One region of the Streptomyces sp. NPDC057428 genome, then DNA from elsewhere that is predicted to be linked to it. Evidence: predicted binding sites of a transcription regulator. Region 1 holds the regulator's gene; the other holds the start of a gene.
The links. Region 1 encodes HrcA, which represses chaperone genes, less so after heat shock. Its sites were predicted from a motif close to TTNGCACTCNGNNNNNCNGAGTGCNAA; they were not measured.
Positions count from the first base shown of each region.

Region 2: groL (chaperonin GroEL) is a predicted target of HrcA. The motif match lies at 1,035-1,061, and genes of this name have one in related genera.

Region 1 is NZ_JBHVCT010000084.1:22,871-26,446, forward strand. Features, by position in the region: gene ACFU5K_RS25550 (nitronate monooxygenase) at 1-384, opposite strand, end outside; gene dnaJ (molecular chaperone DnaJ) at 508-1,647, opposite strand; gene hrcA (heat-inducible transcriptional repressor HrcA) at 1,648-2,664, opposite strand; gene ACFU5K_RS25565 (MBL fold metallo-hydrolase) at 2,830-3,552, shown strand.
Region 2 is NZ_JBHVCT010000061.1:30,260-33,835, forward strand. Features, by position in the region: gene ACFU5K_RS22220 (MoaD/ThiS family protein) at 1-241, shown strand, start outside; gene ACFU5K_RS22225 (cold-shock protein) at 698-904, shown strand; gene groL (chaperonin GroEL) at 1,263-2,885, shown strand; gene ACFU5K_RS22235 (DinB family protein) at 3,040-3,549, shown strand.

The sequences.
Region 1 (3,576 bases):
GAAGGAGACGACGGGTACGGGGTCCTCCAGGAGGATCGCCACCTTGGCCTCGTAACCGTCGTCGCCGCAGGCGTCCGGGTCACCGAGCGGGGTCTCGTACCAGGTGGCCTCGCCCGCGAGCTGGTGGCAGTAGACCTCGACGGCGCTCGGGTCGGCCACCGAGGGCTGCGGCATGAAGAGGTTCACGCCGAAGGGCCGGGCGCTCGCCCTCCGCATCTCCCGGATCTCCTCGTACATCCCGTCCGCGGTCTTGTAGCCGGCGGCGAGGAAGCCGAGTCCTCCGGCCTCCGCCACGGCAGCCACCAGTCCGGGGCGTGACGTGCCGCCCGCCATGGGGGCCTGCACGATCGGGTACCGGCAGAGATCGGTCAGGGCCAAGGGCATGACCGCATCGTGCCATGTCCGGTGAACCGTGCCGAATCAGCCGTTCCACAGGGCGGACGGGCTGTCGTGGAAACACCGCACCGCCCGCCGGTGGGGAACCGGCGGGCGGCGCGGTGACAGGGCTCAGCGGCCGTTGAAGGCGTCCTTCAGGCGGGAGAAGAGTCCCTGCTGTCCTGGCTGGAACTGGCCGGTGGGCCGCTCCTCGCCACGCAGCTTGGACAGCTCCCGCAGGAGACGTTCCTGCTCGGGGTCCATCTTCGTCGGGGTCATGACCTCGACATGCACGATGAGGTCGCCGCGACCGCCGCCGCGCAGGTGCGTGATCCCGCGTCCGTGCAGCGGGACCGACTGGCCGGACTGGGTGCCCGGCCTGATGTCGATCTCCTCCATGCCGTCCAGCGTCTCCAGCGGCACCTGCGTGCCGAGCGCGGCCGCCGTCATCGGGATGGTGACCGTGCAGTGCAGGTCGTCGCCGCGCCGCTGGAACACCGGGTGCGCCAGCTCGTGGATCTCGACGTACAGATCGCCGGCCGGGCCGCCGCCGGGACCGACCTCGCCCTCGCCCGCGAGCTGGATCCGGGTGCCGTTGTCGACACCTGCCGGGATCTTCACGGTAAGCGTGCGCCGGGAGCGGATGCGGCCGTCTCCGGCGCACTCGGGGCAGGGGGTCGGCACGACCGTGCCGAAGCCCTGGCACTGCGGGCAGGGACGCGAGGTCATGACCTGGCCGAGGAAGGACCTGGTGACCTGGGAGACCTCGCCGCGGCCGCGGCACATGTCACACGTCTGCGCGGAGGTGCCGGGTGCGGCCCCTTCGCCACTGCAGGTGGTACAGACGACCGCCGTGTCGACCTGGAGGTCCTTGGTGGTCCCGAAGGCCGCCTCGGAGAGGTCGATCTCCAGCCGGATCATCGCGTCCTGGCCGCGGCGGGTGCGCGAACGGGGTCCGCGCTGCGAGGCCGTGCCGAAGAACGCGTCCATGATGTCGCTGAAGTTGCCGAAGCCGCCGGCTCCGAAGCCTCCCGCGCCGCCACCGCCGCCCGAGGCGGACAACGGGTCACCGCCGAGGTCGTAGACCTGCTTCTTCTGCGGGTCCGACAGCACCTCGTAAGCGGCGTTGATCTCCTTGAACCGCTCCTGGGTCTTCGGATCCGGGTTGACATCCGGGTGCAGCTCGCGGGCGAGCCTGCGGAATGCCTTCTTGATCTCGTCCTGAGATGCGTCGCGGCGCACGCCGAGTACGGCGTAGTAGTCCGTGGCCACTTACGACTCCGCCAGGATCTGTCCGACGTAACGTGCCACTGCGCGTACCGCTCCCATCGTTCCGGGGTAGTCCATGCGGGTCGGTCCGACCACGCCGAGTTTGGCGACTGCCTCGTCGCCCGAACCGTAGCCGACCGCGACGACGGACGTGGCGTTGAGGCCCTCGTGGGCGTTCTCGTGCCCGATCCGTACGGTCATGCCCGAATCCGTTGCCTCACCGAGCAGCTTCAGCAGGACGACCTGCTCCTCCAATGCCTCCAGCACCGGCCGGATCATCACAGGGAAATCGTGTCCGAAGCGGGTGAGGTTGGAGGTGCCGCCGATGATCAGCCGCTCCTCCGTTTCTTCGACCAGGGTCTCGAGGAGGACGGAGAGCACCGTCGACACGGTTCCCCGGTCCTCGCTCTCGAACGACTCCGGCAGATCCTGCACCAGCTGCGGGACGTCCGCGAACCGCCGCCCCACGACCCGGCTGTTGAGCCGGGCCCGCAGATCGGCCAGTGACGTGTCACCGAACGGTGCAGGACAGTCGATCATACGCTGTTCGACCCGGCCCGTGTCCGTGATCAGCACGAGCATCAGCCGGGCGGGAGCCAGGGACAGCAGTTCCACGTGCCGCACCGTCGAACGGGTCAGCGAGGGGTACTGCACGACGGCGACCTGTCTGGTCAGCTGCGCGAGCAGCCGCACCGTGCGGCCCACGACGTCGTCGAGGTCGACCGCGCCGTCGAGGAAGTTCTGGATGGCTCTGCGCTCCGGCGACGACAGGGGCTTGACGCCCGCGAGCCGGTCGACGAAGAGCCGGTAACCCTTGTCCGTGGGAATGCGTCCCGCACTGGTGTGCGGCTGGGCGATGAAGCCCTCGTCCTCCAGCACCGCCATGTCGTTACGGACCGTGGCCGGGGAGACCCCGAGGCTGTGCCGCTCCGTCAGCGCCTTGGAGCCGACCGGCTCCTCGGTGCCGACGTAGTCCTGGACGATGGCGCGCAGCACTTCGAGTCTGCGTTCACTGAGCACCGCGCACACCTCCAGCTGTTGTTCTACGGTGTCTGCCTGGCACTCTGTGCGTTCGAGTGCCAGCAATCCCCCGGTCAGTGTACGGGGGTGGGGTGGGCCCGGGGCAAGGCCGACCGGCCGGTCCGATCGTGGGACCGCGCAGGTCGATGCCGATAGCGTCGTCGTATGGACGCCTCTTGGGAAGAGTTCGGCTGGGAGCGGTTGGGCAACGGTATCGGGCGGCGGCGCCTGCCCGTCTGGGACGCGGCCGTCACCCTGGTGGCGGGGGCGGACGCCGTGCTGCTCCACGACACCGGTTCGACGCTCCGCGAGGGAGCGGAGGTGCGGGCCCAGGCGGAGGCCCTGCTGGGCCGGAGGGTGACGCATATCGCACTGAGCCATCCCCATTTCGATCATGTCCTGGGGACCGCCGCCTTCGCCGGTGCGGAGGTCTACGGCGCCGTCGGCACGGCGGAGCTGCTGGGGCGGGGCGCCGAGGAGCTGCGTGCGGACGCGGTGCGGCACGGGATGAGCGAGCGGGACGCGACGGCGGCCGCGGACGCGCTGGTGGCTCCGCGGCACCAGGTCAGCGGCGAGTGGACGCTGGACCTCGGCGGCGGCCTCCAGGTGCTGCTGGCCAACGTGGGTCCCGGCCACACCGGGCACGATCTCGCGGTGCTGGTGCCCGGCTCGCCGGTCGTGGTGCTCTGCGGGGATCTGGTCGAGGAGTCCGGCGAACCGCAGGCGGGCCGGGACGCCGTGCCCTCGCACTGGCCGGCGGCGATCGACCGGCTGCTGGAGCTGGGCGGCGAGGACGCGCTGTACGTGCCGGGGCACGGAGCGGTGGTGGACGCGGCGTTCGTACGGGCGCAGCGTGATCAACTGGCCGTCCGGTTCGGCGTGTCTTGACATCCTCCCCGGGCTGAAGCAGGG
Region 2 (3,576 bases), on a different contig from region 1:
CACCTACACGGGTGGTCAGGCCGAGGTCCCGGCCGAGGGGGCGATCCTCTCCGAGGTCATCGCGTCGCTGGAGCAGAACCATCCGGGCATCGGCGCCCGCGTCCTGGACGACCAGGGCAAGCTGCGCCGCTTCGTCAACGTGTACGTCAACGACGACGACGTGCGCTTCGAGGGCGGTCTGGACGCGGCGACGCCGGACGGCGCAGGCGTATCGATCATCCCGGCCGTCGCCGGAGGCTGATCCCCGTCGCGGCGCGCGGGCCGGGGAGACACCCCGGCCGGGCGCCCGCGCTGTGTGAACACGAAGGCCCCCTCCGCATCAGAAGCGGAGGGGGCCATTCTGCATGGTTGAGCGCGGTAGAGTTGGGGAAGTCCCCGCCGCTGCCCGTGCCGCCCGCATATGAGAATGCGCCCGGCCGTGACAAGAAGCAGCCAAAGTACGTGAACCTCCTGAGGCATAAGTCGCCTTTGTCAGGCCCGACTTGCCCTGGAATCTTGCCGATTCTCCCCATCCGGGCGTTCGCGCCTGCCCAGAATTCCCGTCCGATTGCCCTGTTGCAGAGGGCAGTTGGGCAGATACATTCGGCCGCGGTCGACGCGTTCCGGCGCACGCCACCCTCTCCTGTCGGAGGGTGAGTTCTGACCCGGGCCCGCGAAGTGCGGTCTCGTGCAAGGGCCAGTAATAGGGGAGTTAGGCATGGCTCAGGGCACCGTCAAGTGGTTCAACGCGGAGAAGGGGTACGGCTTCATCGCGGTCGACGGTGGTGCGGATGTTTTCGTCCACTACAGCGCGATCCAGATGGACGGGTACCGCACCCTCGAAGAGGGTCAGCGAGTTGAATTCGAGATCTCGCAGGGCCAGAAGGGGCCGCAGGCGGACATGGTCAAGCTCGCCGTCGGCTGAGCTCGGCGCGGTCGGCCAACGACACTACTCACGCACGCAGGGCCCGTTCCTCCGCAGGGGGACGGGCCCTGCGTGCGTCCGCGTGCGCCCCGGGCGGGGCCCGCTCCCCAGCGAGCCTCGGCCTCAGGCGCTTGCACTCGAGGGGGTCGAGTGCTAATCATTGGCGTTAGCACTCTCCAGGTGAGAGTGACAGAAACTTGGACCGGGCCGGTGAGGCCCGCAGGCTCAGCGGGGCAAGGAACCACTGAGCAGGCTGGCCGTCCGTCGCGGGCGCCTCCCGGTCCGGAGCAATCCTTCCCCAAGCTCTCAACTGCGTTCGAGCAGGGGAGACCCCATCAGTCCGGGAGGACCACTTCACATGGCCAAGATCATCGCGTTCGACGAGGAGGCACGGCGCGGTCTCGAGCGCGGGATGAACCAGCTCGCCGACGCCGTCAAGGTCACCCTCGGCCCCAAGGGCCGTAACGTCGTCCTCGAGAAGAAGTGGGGCGCGCCCACGATCACCAACGATGGTGTTTCCATCGCCAAGGAGATCGAGCTCGAGGACCCGTACGAGAAGATCGGTGCGGAGCTGGTCAAGGAGGTCGCCAAGAAGACGGACGACGTCGCCGGCGACGGTACGACCACCGCCACCGTTCTCGCCCAGGCGCTCGTCCGCGAGGGCCTGCGCAACGTCGCCGCGGGTGCCAACCCGATGGCTCTGAAGCGTGGCATCGAGAAGGCCGTCGAGGCCGTCTCCGCCGCACTTCTGGAGCAGGCGAAGGACGTGGAGACCAAGGAGCAGATCGCTTCGACGGCCTCCATCTCCGCTGCTGACACCGAGATCGGCGCCAAGATCGCCGAGGCTATGGACAAGGTCGGCAAGGAAGGCGTCATCACCGTCGAGGAGTCCCAGACCTTCGGTCTGGAGCTCGAGCTCACCGAGGGTATGCGCTTCGACAAGGGCTACATCTCGGCGTACTTCGCCACCGACATGGAGCGCATGGAGTCGTCGTTCGACGACCCGTACATCCTGATCGTCAACTCCAAGATCAGCAACGTGAAGGACCTCCTTCCGCTGCTCGAGAAGGTCATGCAGTCGGGCAAGCCCCTGCTGATCATCGCGGAGGACGTCGAGGGCGAGGCCCTGTCGACCCTGGTCGTCAACAAGATCCGTGGCACCTTCAAGTCCGTCGCCGTCAAGGCTCCGGGCTTCGGTGACCGCCGCAAGGCCATGCTCGGCGACATCGCCATCCTCACCGGTGGCACCGTCATCTCCGAGGAGGTCGGTCTCAAGCTGGAGAACGCCGGCCTGGACCTGCTCGGCAGCGCCCGCAAGGTCGTCATCACCAAGGACGAGACCACGATCGTCGACGGTGGCGGTGACAGCGACCAGGTTCAGGGTCGTGTCAAGCAGATCCGTGCCGAGATCGAGAACTCCGACTCGGACTACGACCGCGAGAAGCTCCAGGAGCGCCTCGCGAAGCTGGCCGGCGGCGTGGCCGTCATCAAGGCCGGCGCCGCCACCGAGGTGGAGCTCAAGGAGCGCAAGCACCGCATCGAGGACGCGGTGCGCAACGCCAAGGCCGCCGTCGAGGAGGGCATCGTCGCCGGTGGTGGCGTGGCTCTGCTCCAGGCCTCGGCCGTCTTCGAGAAGCTCGACCTCACGGGCGACGAGGCCACGGGCGCCAACGCCGTGAAGCTCGCGCTGGAGGCCCCGCTCAAGCAGATCGCCGTCAACGGTGGTCTCGAGGGTGGAGTCGTCGTCGAGAAGGTGCGCAACCTGCCGATCGGTCACGGCCTGAACGCCGCGACCGGCGAGTACGTCGACATGATCGCCGAGGGCATCATCGACCCGGCGAAGGTCACGCGCTCCGCCCTGCAGAACGCCGCGTCCATCGCCGCGCTCTTCCTCACCACCGAGGCCGTCATCGCCGACAAGCCGGAGAAGGCCTCTGCGGCCGCTCCGGGCGGCATGCCGGGCGGTGACATGGACTTCTGATCCTCGGATCAGCAGCTCCAGCGGTACCCGCAGTATCCGTACGACGCCGGCCCCCGGGATTCGTCCCGGGGGCCGGCGTCGTACGTGCCGCCTGCCGCCCCGTCCCGGAGCCGGATACTGGGCACTTCTGTCCCCTCGTGAAGGAGTGCGACCGGTGACCACCGACGTGCGTAAAGGGCCGCCCGCCGTGGGCGGGGAGCGCGAGACGCTGCGGGCCTTTCTCGACTACCACCGCGCCACCCTCGCCATAAAGTGCGAAGGGCTGGACGACGAGCAGTTGCGGCAGCGGTCGATGCCTCCCTCGACGCTCTCGCTGCTGGGACTGGTGCGGCACATGGCCGAAGTGCAACGGGCCTGGTTCCGCCGCGTGTTCGACGACAACGACGCTCCGATGGTGTGGTCGGACCGGATCGACTTCCAGGCCGCGTACGACGCGAGCACCTCGAACCGGGCCGAGGCCTTCGGCGCCTGGGAGGCAGAGGTCGAGAACTCCCGCCGCATCGAGCGGCAGGCCGCCTCCCTGGACCTGACGGGGCTCCAGCCGCGCTGGGAGCAGGAGGTGTCCCTGCGCATGGTGATGGTGCACGTGCTGCTCGAATACGGCCGCCACAACGGCCACGCGGACTTCCTGCGCGAGGGCGTCGACGGGACCGTGGGCGCGTGAGGTACGCCCATCGGCGGGGGCGGGGCG